DNA from 4 places in the Lysinibacillus sp. NPDC097162 genome. Region 4 is predicted to be linked to each of the others. Evidence: riboswitches for the same ligand, from Rfam matches in the RefSeq annotation. Region 4 holds a riboswitch; each other region holds the start of a gene.

Region 1 (3,161 bases), on a different contig from region 4:
ATCTCGCGTCTTATAGCCACCCATATCGCGGAAATTTAAGACTGCCTCAAACGGAATAACCTTCATGTCAAACTGTGTCATCCACTACGCCTCCCTTATTTAAGCAATCATTTATATTTCTATTTTATAGAACAACTGAAGATAATACCAATTATTCACAAAACCTTTTAGTAGAGATTCAAAGTCTATGAATCACCGATTGTCTTGAAGATATCGGAGGTTGAAGACCGTGAAGCCTGTACTTAGCGGACAACAACATTCACAAGCAAAAAAGTGTTAGATTGATTGCAGTCAATCTAACACTTTATCTCTTTTGCCCAAATTTTAATAGTTGGCTTTCACCATTTATCCTTATTTAAATAATTCGGGATATACTGCTTTTGCTACCATCTCAACAGCTTCACCAATACGTGGACCTGGACGATTGGAAATATCAGTATCAATATAATTTACTGCTTTATCTTGAATAGCAGTAATTGTATTCCATCCATCACGCCCAAGAATTTCGCCTACTGAGTCTTCTACATAGTTTACTGTTGTTAAAATAACTTGAGGATTTTTTGCGATAACATCTTCCTCAGAAACTTTTACCCATCCTGTTTGATCACCAAATACATTGTTCACATTCGCTGCATCAAGAATCTCTTGTTGGAAAGTACCAGCTGCTGTTGTATAAATATCTGGCTTAGGGCTAATTTCTAAATAAACATTTTTCGGTGTTTCTACAGTTTTTACTTTTGCTTGCACATCCGCAATTTTCGCTTTAATATCTTTGTTTAATTGCTCACCTTTATCTTGAACACCCATCACTTCAGCGATTTGTTGAATATCTCCATAAACATCTTCAAATGATGCGGCTGATTTAATAACAAATACTTTCACGCCTGCATCTTCAAGACCTTTAAGGGCATCTAGTGTCTCGTCATTACCTGTGTAATAAGCAATTACAACATCAGGCTTTAGCGCTACAATTTTCTCGCTATTGAATGTTACAGAATCTGACACTCGTTCGATTTTTTTTGCTTCTTCTGGGTACGTATCATATTCAGTTGCCCCAACTACTTTATCGCCAACACCTAGTGCAAATAGAACTTCAGTGTTACTCGGTTGTAATGACACAACCGTTTTTGGTACTGCATCAAATGCTACTTCTACATCGCGATCATCTGTCACTTTGTAGCCTGTTTGCTCAGCTTGTTGTCCTGTTTTCGATGTATCGTCCTTTTTAGCTTCATTTGCTGTGCCGCAACCTGCCAATACAAGTGCTAACATTAACACTGTAAGCCATTGGAATTTAAATAGTTTCTTCACTTTACACATTCTCCTTCTTTTTCTTCATCGGATATGATTTGCTTATAAACGGTATTTCAGCAATACCAGCTTGTTGATTCATGTATACAGCCATTACAAAAAATACATTAGCTAATAATCCTAAGTAATCGAAAAGGATGGCTGGTACTTCTCTTTCCTCAGAAACTTTATGTAGAACACGGTATGATTTTTTTGCCTCACTACGACATAAATGAAGCGCAGTTGCAGCCCCCGTACCTTGTGGTAAAACAAAGTTTTGGATTTCTTCCTTTACATGCCCCACATAAAAATCATAGCGCTCGCTAAGCCATAACAAATCTTCTTCCGTTACCGCTAATTTGCCACGTACTGAGCCATTTACATGGTAGGCCATTGGCAAAATAGTCAATAAATCTGTCGCCACTACTTCAACTTTTTCAGCTTTTACAGCCGTCAATGCTACACCGACATGAGTTGTTAAACTATCCGTACGAATCTCAAAATCTACTGTAGATATTTTTTCACGCATGAACGGGTAGCAAGAATAACGGGCATCTTTTTTCATACTTAGTCCCTTCTTTCTTTCATGAACAGATTTTGCTTTACAGGTGCATAAAAAAACGCCGCTCCCTAGGGAACGACGAAAATAGCATATATAGTGCCGCCTCACGCGACATTGCCTATGTATTTGCCGTATATCCTCCTAGCTTCCGAAGAGTTTTTATACATTAAATAAAGGTCGGTCTCCTGGCTCGTACAGCTCACTACCCAATGCAGTAGCGATATCATAAAACCTTCCCATCTTGGGTCTTCACCTTTTCGACAGTGGCATTTTTTATGATTCTTGTACTTACAGTTGCGGAAACAGCTTCGGTTTTACACCGAATTCCCGATTATGCTAAAGTTAGCACCATTATTCTGCAAGAATTATTCACTTGATTAGCAGTTTATCATATATTGATTTGAAAGAGTAGTTGCGAGATTGTGGAATATTCGAATATATTTATACAAAACTTAGCACTATTTCTACATAGTGATCCGCTATTTGTTATTCCAGCCTAAAAATTCTGATTAAAATAGCTAGTTATAAAATTTTTTCAATAGCTTGCTCAATATCTAATTGTGAATCTGTTGGTTCAAAGCGCTCAACTGTATGACCTTGATTATCTACTAAAAATTTCGTAAAGTTCCAACGAATGTTACGTCCATCTAAAAAGCTAGGTGCAATTTGGATAATAGCCTCAGCTAACATCTTTTCCTGCATATTTGCCTTTCCGAATTCACGAAAATCTACTTCGTGCTTTAAATAATTGAATAACGGATGTGTCTCTTCTCCATTAACCTGAACTAGTTCAAAAATCGGGAAAGTTACCCCGTAGTTAAGTTGACAAAGTTGAGTTGTCTCAACTCCATCTTCTGGGTTCTGCTGTCCAAACTGATTACATGGGAAACCTAAAACAACGAAATTTCCCTTGTCATATTTATTATACATTTTTTGTAAATCTTCAAATTGATATGTAAAATCACATTGGTTGGCTGTGTTGACGATTAACATTGTCTTTCCACGAAATGTCTCCATTGATAAAATTTCACCATTTGGCTTTTTCACTAAATAATTATAAATCCCCATTTTCTCGACCCGACCCTTTCTTATTTACAAAAATTATACTGTTACTATGCTATATACAGTTGCAGATTTACGTGTTTCCTCTTTATAGATAGTTTCTGGCTCTCACTTATACTAAAGCTTACGTCAGTATATAAGACCTATCAAAAACTGAATCCATCCTCCTGTTTTCATTATAATCAATAACTTTTCTTTCTTCAAAATAACACACTTGGGCATAAAAATAGCCATCTCGCTATTTTAA
Region 2 (3,161 bases), on a different contig from region 4:
ATAACAGAGCCAATGACAACAAATGGGGTAATCATTTGCACATACGGCCATCCTCGCATCGAGACTGAGCCTAGTAACCAGCCAATCACTTGGCGGAGCTCCTCACCTGATAACGCAATCATTAATGAGATAAGTGAACCTAAAAATGAGCTAAAAATAACCCCCGTTAAAATAAGCGTCTCCATTTTCAATGAACGGTCTACTATTCTGGCAAAGCTCATCACAGCTACCATCGTTAGTACGGCCCCTACCATACTGAGCGTTGGCAATGCATATAAACCGACAACTGGTATAGAAATGCCGAAAAACAATGTCATGACAGCACCGACTGACGCTCCTGACGATACACCAAGCGTATACGGATCTGCTAACGGGTTTTTTAACAATCCTTGAAAGGCTGCCCCTGCAATCGCCAACGATGCTCCTACAAGACCTGCGAGCAAGACACGTGGCAAACGAATTTTCCATAAAATATTGGCAGCAGTTTCATCTGCCGCTTTATTCCAAAATACTTCTAACGGAATATGAACCGAGCCTATTGATACGCCACACCAGATGCTAACGATAAGTAACGTAATGGCTGTTACATAGGCAAAAACTGTTTTGCTCACTCGAAAGCCTCAGGATAGATGGCTTTCGCTAACTCTTCAAGCCCATCTGCTAACCGCGGGCCTTGACGACTTGTCGTATTTTCATCTACTTGCACAATAGCCTTATTTTTAACAGCCGTAATTGTATCAAAGCCTGCACGTTGTGGAATTTTCGTTAAAATATCGGGCACATAATTATAAGTAACCACGATGACATCTGGATTTTTTGTAATAATTTGTTCTGCATCAATTTTGAACCAGCCATCCGTATCAGCCGCGATATTTTCGGCATGAATCATCTCTAGCATCTCCTGCATAAATGTGTCCTTGCCAGGTGTGTAGATTTCTGGTTCATCTGACGTTTCTACAAAGACTTTTTTCGGCTTCACGCCCTGTAATTTTGCTTGGACTTCCTCAACCTTCGCTTTCATATTGGCAATTATTTTTTCTGCCTCTGGTAGCTTACCGGTGGCGCGACCTAATTGCTCAATCGTCGTATATGTCTCATTAAAATCACTAGCGTTTGTCACAACAAATACTTTAACACCCGCTGCTTCTAGTTGATCCATTGCTCCCCCTAAAGAAGCTATACCTGATTCATGTGCAAAAACAATATCAGGCTGTAAAGCAATAATTTGTTCTATATTAAATTCCATACTGCCGACCTTTTCCTTGTCAGCTACCTCTGGCGGATAATCATCATAATCATTTACGCCAACGATTTTATCATTTAAGCCAAGTTCAAATAAAATTTCTGTGTTACTTGGAATAAGAGAAATAATTTTCTCTGGCGGTGCTTCTAGTACAATATCTTTGCCAGTAGCATCTGTTATTGTTAGCGGGAACGTTGCTTCGTCTAGCTGCTTTGTATCCTGTTGCTCCTGCTGTTCTGTTGTTGATTTGTCATTTTTCGGCTCTTCTCCACATGCTGCTAGAATGCCCATTGCTAAAAATGCTGATAACCCTATTTTCCAATACTTTTTCATTGTGAGACCTCCTTAGATTGTATGTGCATTTTTCAGCTCTGTTCACTTGATTGATCGATATAATGTTGGCATTTCTACCCGAACTTATTGCCTTTATGTTCAATTATTTATCGTCAGTAGCTTTCCAAAACAAAAAAACCTCTCGTCATCATAACGAGAGGCGGTGCTTGCACAAATAAACCACCATCCTATCCTCGTAGGCTGCAATGTATCGTTCTATAAAGGCAGGTCTCCTGGCTCGTGCTCCAAATGCTTTTTCATGCCTTCCCAAAAAAATTCAGTGGCATAGATTGAAAAAACTCACACTTACAGTGGCGGGACCGCATCGGAATTACACCGATTTCCCTTTTCACTTTACTTTAGTAAAGAACCTTTATAATATTTAGTTGATTTTATTATACATGAAAATAGAAATAGATAACGATAAAAAAAGAGACCCTAAGTTAGTGTCTCTTGTTTATGATCGTTGAATTCCGCTGCGTGCGGACACTTTCCACTTCAATCAACTAGTATAATTGTTTGAGTGCCTGTCACTACATAGAACCTAATATAATGTCGAGATCTAAATCGAAAAAATCCACTTCGCTTTCCGCGGGCGCACACGTAAGCCGCAAAAGTCGCTACCCGCCTGGTTTGTTGCGGCTTACATTGCGTGCTTTCCCGCAGGAGTCTACGTGGATTTTTACTAATAATAAAATTTTCAAAATTGTTTGCGTGCCTGGCACCCACTACATAATTTCCGAAAAATATTGAACAGTTTTCATTGGTGCACCTATTTCGCGCAATGCCCATGTATCTTCTAAATAAATATCTGCTAGCTTTTCATACTTGCCACCAAATTGGACTGCCCATTCGACTGCCACTACACTTTCGTATAGATGAGCCATTTTTTCTGCTACCCCCTTTGCCTCATACGACTTCGTAGCCTCATCCAAACGACTAAAGACTTGCAAAGTAGCTTCGATTTTCTTCAATTGCTTGCCTACAATTTGTACTAAGGAACAATCAGTTAACTTCGTCAAACGCTCGCGCATCACATGTACAAATAATTCATGGGCATTAAATTTATCTACTAAGCGAATTAGCTCAAGTGCTAAAATGTTAGCCGTTCCTTCCCACACCGTAAGTACTTGAGCATCTCTAAGTAAACGTGGTGTTACAAAATCTTCGATATAACCGTTTCCTCCATGCAATTCAATGGCTTCGCTTGCGTAATGTACCGCCTGTTCAGCCGTTTCTTTTTTCATAATGGCAATATTTAAACGATTAAGAATGATGTCCTCCTCGTCCCCCTGACCACTCGTTACCTTGTCATATAATTGAATAAGATCAAAAACAGTAGCGACCTCTACATGTAGCTTAGCAGCATATTTTCCTAATGTATCCTGAATCATTGGGTATTGAATTAAAGGTTGACCGAACGCATTTCGGTTTGTTACATAATGCTTCGCCTCTAAATAACCTCGACGCATAATACCAATGGAAGCAACAGCGTTACAAATTCGAGATAAATTAAGTGCCTCTAACATATAATAAATTCCTTTATTCGGCTCTCCAACGATATACGCTACTGCACCATCGAATT
Region 3 (3,161 bases), 310 kb from region 4:
TGTTGCGTCTTACACTGCGTGCGTTCCCGCAGGAGTCGCCCACCTTCGCTACCATCAACTCGTGTTCTCTTCTAATTTTTTATTTACTGCAAAAGAATGAACAGCTATAGTTTCATTCTTCTTACATAGCGTAAAAACGCCATCACATTAGTCGAACTCTTTCTGCTTTACCGTTGATGTCCGCTTCGGTGTGCGCTTTCCGCGGGCACAACGTAAGCCGCAACCTTCGCTAACGCGCGGTTTGTTGCGGCTTACACTGCGTGCGTTCCCGCAGGAGTCGCCCACCTTCGCTACCATCAACTCGTGTTCTCTTCTAATTTTTTATTTACTGCCAAAGAATGAACAGCTATAGTTTCATTCTTCTTACATAGCGTAAAAACGCCATCACATTAATCGAACTCTTTCTGCTTTACCGTTGATGTCCGCTTCGGCGTGTGCTTTTCGCGGGCACGATGTAAGCCGCAACCTTCGCTACCATCAACTAGATTGCATATACTATTTCCTTCGCTCTAAGAACAAACCTTATTCCTCGTCAATTATTATTTATCTATTAGCGCCATAGACTCTGCTAATGTAGCCATATTGCTCATCATCGAACAAGCTGCGTCTAGAATTGGAAACGCTAATGCTGCGCCAGAGCCCTCGCCCAATCGCATATTCATATGAAGCATCGGCTCTACTCCTAGCAATTCGGCTGCTATTTTTGCCCCAGGTTCTTCTGATGCATGAGAAGGTATGATATAGTCTTGTACTTTTGGTTCAAGCTCATATGCAATTAGTGCAGCTACTGTAGAAATAAAGCCATCAATGACAACTGGTTTGCGATTTGCGGCAGCCGCAAGGATTACTCCAGCCATAGCCCCTATTTCTAACCCACCAACTTTTGCAAGTATATCGATTGCATCATGACGATTAGGTTTGTTTATTTCGATAGCCTTTTGAATAACAGCTACTTTATGTTCAATTCCTCCTAACCCTAGCCCTGCACCGAATCCCGTCACTTCATGCGGATGACAAGCATGAAGTACTGATAATATAGCTGCACTAGGTGTTGTATTGCCTATCCCCATTTCACCAGTACCAAGAACATTTGCTCCTTTTGCTATTTCTGATGTCGCTATTTCTATGCCTACTTCAATTGATTGGACTGCTTCTTCCCTCGTCATCGCTGGACCTTTCGCCATATTATCCGTACCATATTTAATTTTTTTTATTAGTACACCAGCATTAAGCGGAATATCCTCTTTGACACCGACATCCACCGTTACAATTTTTGCATTTGTTATTTTAGCAATAGCACAAACACCTGTTACCCCTTTAGGAAAATTCAATGTTTGAAAAAATGTTACGTTTTGTGGATTCGATGTTACCCCTTCGTCACAAACACCGTGATCTGCCGCACAAACGATGATCACTTTGTTATCGAGTTTAGGATATAGTTCTCCCGTAATCCCAGTTAGTTGTATAGCAAGCGACTCCAGCTTCCCTAAACTGCTTGGTGGCTTGCTAAGAGAATCTATACGTTCCTTTGCATTTTCCATCATTTTGTTGTTAGTACGTTGAATGTGTTGAATCGTTTGTTGTAGCAATTGCATCATCATCTCTCCTTTTTTTAGCCTTTTACATAAAAGAATGAAAAAAATAGAAAAGCCTGTAGTTTATTTCATAACAAATAAACTACAGACTTTTCCATCGTCCATATCATCCGAAGCAATTAGGCAGGTCTCCTGGCTCAATCTCAACATTTTATAGAACCTTCCCAGCCATCGCTAGTGGTATTCTCTATAAAACTCCATTTTACAGTGGTGGGACCGCTAAAGCATTTCACTTTATTCCCTATTCTCCCAACGTGGGCACCTAATGCTTTTATGTAATTAATTTAAATTTACGACAAAGTTTTTTGAGTGTCAATATTGTTAAAAGTTTTGGTAACAGCACTTTTTGCATTGCCATCATTTAATATAAACAAAAAAATGAGGTATTTAACAACTGACTTGTTAAATACCTTCATCTTACATTATTTAAATTCTAATTCCCCATCATAGGCAAGCATGCCGCCTTCAAGATTTGTTACATCAAAGCCTTGTGCTTCTAAATAAGCACATGCATTTGCCGAGCGTCCGCCAGCTTTACATACGATAATATAAGGCTTAGATCTATCTATCTCATCTAAACGCTCTGGAATTGTTCCAAGCGCTATATGCTTAGCACCAGGAATGACACCTTGTGCTACCTCATCATCTTCTCGCACATCAATAATGTATAGGTCTTCGTTAGCATCTAGTTGTTCTAATAATTGCGTTGTATCCATTGATTTCATCTTTATAGTCCTCCAATATATCAATTTCCTATTACATTATAGCGTGAACGAAAAAAAACAGCTAGTGATGTAGCACTAGCTGCTTAAAATGACTCTATTCTTCTGTCTCTAAAAATTCGACTTGCTTTGCTGGAACGAAAGTAGAAATTGCGTGTTTGTAAATGAGATGCTGTTTGCTTTCAGCATCAACTAATAATACTGTAAAGTTGTCATAGGATTTCACTGTTCCTTTTAACTGGAACCCGTTTAACAGAAACACAGTTACAAAAACACTGTTTTTACGTAGATGGTTCAAAAACGTATCTTGCAAATTGATTGATTTCATAGATTGCGCCTCCCCTACTCTCTTTCTACCTCTTCATTCCTATAGTAGCATGTTATACCAATTTATCAATTAGTAATTTTTAGAAATTATTAAAGTTTTTAGTCTTTTTCAATAAAATGAATGTCCATCTTATTACGGAAATAAGTAAGTTGTCTTTTCGCGTAGCGACGAGAATTTTGTTTTAAACTTTCAATTGCTTCTTCTAATGTGCATCTACCATCTAAGTAATCATACAATTCCTTATAGCCAATCGCTTGTATTGACTGTACACCTCGAATATTTTGCTGCCATAACCCTTTTACTTCTTGTAACAGCCCTTTGTCCATCATCAAATCTACTCGGCGATTTATGCGATCATAAAGCTCATCGCGTGACATATTTTCTCCAAGCCCTAAAATCAAATGGCGATAAAGGGGGATTTCTCCACGATTATGTTCATCTGAAGCTTTTGAAACACCACTTAATTCAATCATTTCTAATGCTCGAATAACACGTCTTGTATTATTCGGATGAATT
Region 4 (3,161 bases):
AGTATTTCAGTCATAGCTGACATCTTTACTGTAAAAGGAAAGATGTTTTTTTTATGGACTAATTTAGGAGTGAACTAGATGACATCACATTCAATTTCATTTTATGAAAATCAGTTAAAACAACAAATTATGAATAACCTTTCGGGCCAAAATGGCATTTCTTTGCAAACATATATGAACAGGCTAATACAAGAAAATGAGCATGATTATAAAAATATTAATTATGCTTATTTAAATGTAAAACGTGAAATAGTAGGCGCTAAATAAGGAACGAGCAGATTACAAGAAATAAAATTAAAGGGAAAGAGAAGGTTTGAAATGTATGCAAAATCATGATGATCTGGAAAGGGATTCTTTAATAAATCGACCAGACTCTTTTTTTATAGAATTATTAGAAAGCTTTAATAACGAGAAATTAGAGAGGCTTGATGCGCTAGTATATTTTGACTCTTTTCTTTGGTGGAACGAACAAACACACTATTTTTCAGAAGAACGGCTCCAGAAACTTTGGATGAAGCTTATAAAAAAATATAAATTCACCATTGAACAATGGGGAAAAATTGACGCCAATACAAATATTCATTTTTATCTTGTGAAAGAAAATGGACATGGTTTACAAAAGTTAATGCGTTTTTATAATGACCGTCGGGCATTGAAATGGAAAGAAAATGCATTTGATTATGGAATGGCAATGCTTATCAACAAAGGTAAAATGCCTGGATTGGAAATGTTTTTTCTGACAAATTTAATTTGTTACGAATGGAAAAATGATTATTTAAAGAACGCAGATGTGATAGATTTCTTTTGTCTTACTGGAAATGATAAAGTAAAAGAATTGTACGAGAGTTATAGGGCTTATGATAGTGAACAAAATCTTTTAAGTGCTATGAAATTAGTTAAACTATTGTCTAAATATAATCCTCAGTTCAATATCTATGCAGCAGCAACACCTGATTTCTATAAGAAACTATCGCAGTTTATTGGAGTAAAATAAAAATTATGCTTATATTTTATGGATGATCGCCATGTAAAATAATCTATAATTCTTTGGTACTACGAATTCGTTCTACAGAAAATAACGAAAAGTTACACAATAAAGAATTCCCTTTTCTAGATTTACTTTTTACTTGAAGGATGGTACACTTAATTGTATTGAATAACAATATATTGTGTTCGTTTTATTTAGGTACTACAATATGTAGTGTAATAGGGAAGTTCGGTATATTCCGACGCTGTCCCCGCAACTGTAAAAGCTGACGATGATTTAATCCACTGTGCATTCGTATGGGAAGGAAATCAGAGAGTGAAGCAAAGCCAGGAGACCTGCCTATCATAAAACAAATCAACCTTTCTTCGGGGAATAAGAAATGGGGACGTGACTATTCTTTGGCTTTTTTACGTTTCTAACTTAGGCTGTCTCTCCCGAGAGATAGCCTTTTTATATTATGAAAAGAGGGAATTTAAAATGAAACTTTATACTAAAACTATATGCCCAAAATGTCTTTGGGTCAAATCGGAATTACAACGTGCAGGACTTGAGGCAGAAATTGTGAATATTGATCATGACGAACAAGCAAAACAAAAAATTATGGACGCAGGCTTTTTAAGTGTGCCTGTTCTTGAAGTAAATGACACATTTATAGGAGATGTCAAAGAAATCGTTTCTCAAATTGAGATGATTGCAATATGATCGTTTATGCCAGTCGTACAGGTAATGTGCGAAGTATTGTTACTAAATTAGATGGTGAGTCAATTGAAATATATGATGGATTATTGTTGACTGAGCCCTATCTTTTGATAACATACACAGACGGCTTAGGTGATATTCCTGCAAAAGTAGCCCGCTTTTTAGAGCAAAACAAGGAATTTTGCAAGGGAGTAGCTGTTAGTGGTAATAGTAATTTTGGACACCATGTGTTTGGCGGAGCTGGTGAGAAAATTGCAGAAGCCTATAAGGTCCCGTTAGTATGTAAACTAGATTTACGGGGATATCAGGCTGATTATGAAGTAATACAAATGTTTTATGAAACGAGGGTGAAGGGATGAAAACATATTTAAAGCTTAATAATGAGGTGCTTAATCGCTATAGCACGACAGGTCAATTAGAGCTTGAAAAGGACCGTGAAGCAACACGCCGTTATTTTTTAGAATATGTAAATGTGCGTCTACGTTATTTTATTGATATTGAAGAAAAAATTCGCTATTTAGTCGATGAGGGTTACTATGAGAAACAATTTATCGACATGTATGATATAGATTTTATTAAACATCTATACAAAAAAGCATACGATTACAATTTCCGCTTCCCTTCATTTATGAGTGCGAGTAAATTTTATGATAGCTACGCAATGAAAAGTCGTGACGGAGAAGAAATTTTAGAAAAATATGAAGATCGTATTGTTATCATCGCTTTATATTTAGCACAAGGGAACACTGTGTTAGCAGAACGTTCTGTTGAGGCAATGATGGAAGCGTACCAACCAGCAACGCCAACTGCATTAAACAGTGGGAAAAAAGCGCGTGGCGAATTAGTAAGCTGCTTTAAACTATCAATGGACGATTCAATGAATAGTATTGCTGAGAATATTGGTTATTGTTTGGAGCTATCACGCCTTGGAGGTGGAGTGGGGGTAAACTTAACTGATTTACGTCCATTAGGTGATCCTATTAAAGAAATTTTAAATCGTGCAAGTGGTGTTATCCCAGTTGCTAAACTTCTAGAAAATTCGTTTAGCTATTCGAATCAGCTTGGACAACGAAACGGCTCTGGCGTTGTCTATCTAAATATTTTCCACGCAGATATAGAAAATTTTATTTCATCGAAAAAGCCAAATGCGGATGATAAAATCCGTCTAGCAACACTATCAACAGGTATTATTATTCCAAGTATTTTCTTTGAACTTATGAAACGTGATAAAGATATTGTGTTGTTTAGCCCATATGATATTTATAAAGAATATGGTAAACGGATGTCTGAAATCTCAATTACTGAGATGTATTACGAGTTACTAGATAACCCGAATATCCGTAAAATTAAACGCTTGAATGCTCGTCGACTTTATACAGAAGTGAAAAAAGCCCAATTTGAATCAGGCTATCCTTTCGAAATTTTTGATGATAATGTCAACGATGTACATCCACTTAAAAATATAGGCCGTGTA

Evidence for each region. Region 4 has a riboswitch for cobalamin ahead of ACIQXW_RS02970 (glutaredoxin family protein). Riboswitches for the same ligand answer to the same signal wherever they lie in the genome.
Region 1: it holds a riboswitch for cobalamin, as region 4 does, so the genes downstream of both, ACIQXW_RS21095 (hypothetical protein) here and ACIQXW_RS02970 (glutaredoxin family protein) in region 4, are expected to answer to the same signal.
Region 2: it holds a riboswitch for cobalamin, as region 4 does, so the genes downstream of both, ACIQXW_RS13090 (ABC transporter substrate-binding protein) here and ACIQXW_RS02970 (glutaredoxin family protein) in region 4, are expected to answer to the same signal.
Region 3: it holds a riboswitch for cobalamin, as region 4 does, so the genes downstream of both, cobT (nicotinate-nucleotide--dimethylbenzimidazole phosphoribosyltransferase) here and ACIQXW_RS02970 (glutaredoxin family protein) in region 4, are expected to answer to the same signal.

What each region holds. Positions count from the first base shown of each region.
Region 1 is NZ_JBIWDT010000007.1:110,562-113,722, forward strand. Features, by position in the region: gene ACIQXW_RS21085 (tyrosine-protein phosphatase) at 1-81, opposite strand, end outside; gene ACIQXW_RS21090 (ABC transporter substrate-binding protein) at 352-1,311, opposite strand; gene ACIQXW_RS21095 (hypothetical protein) at 1,313-1,855, opposite strand; cobalamin riboswitch at 2,011-2,220, opposite strand; gene ACIQXW_RS21100 (glutathione peroxidase) at 2,375-2,920, opposite strand; gene ACIQXW_RS21105 (hypothetical protein) at 3,158-3,161, opposite strand, start outside.
Region 2 is NZ_JBIWDT010000002.1:187,829-190,989, forward strand. Features, by position in the region: gene ACIQXW_RS13085 (FecCD family ABC transporter permease) at 1-611, opposite strand, end outside; gene ACIQXW_RS13090 (ABC transporter substrate-binding protein) at 608-1,576, opposite strand; cobalamin riboswitch at 1,783-1,966, opposite strand; gene ACIQXW_RS13095 (acyl-CoA dehydrogenase family protein) at 2,305-3,161, opposite strand, start outside.
Region 3 is NZ_JBIWDT010000001.1:306,107-309,267, reverse strand. Features, by position in the region: gene cobT (nicotinate-nucleotide--dimethylbenzimidazole phosphoribosyltransferase) at 540-1,595, opposite strand; cobalamin riboswitch at 1,701-1,876, opposite strand; gene ACIQXW_RS01445 (rhodanese-like domain-containing protein) at 2,018-2,320, opposite strand; gene hfq (RNA chaperone Hfq) at 2,415-2,645, opposite strand; gene miaA (tRNA (adenosine(37)-N6)-dimethylallyltransferase MiaA) at 2,744-3,161, opposite strand, start outside.
Region 4 is NZ_JBIWDT010000001.1:620,888-624,048, forward strand. Features, by position in the region: gene ACIQXW_RS02960 (hypothetical protein) at 79-267, shown strand; gene ACIQXW_RS02965 (hypothetical protein) at 323-994, shown strand; cobalamin riboswitch at 1,168-1,345, shown strand; gene ACIQXW_RS02970 (glutaredoxin family protein) at 1,466-1,690, shown strand; gene nrdI (class Ib ribonucleoside-diphosphate reductase assembly flavoprotein NrdI) at 1,687-2,046, shown strand; gene nrdE (class 1b ribonucleoside-diphosphate reductase subunit alpha) at 2,043-3,161, shown strand, end outside.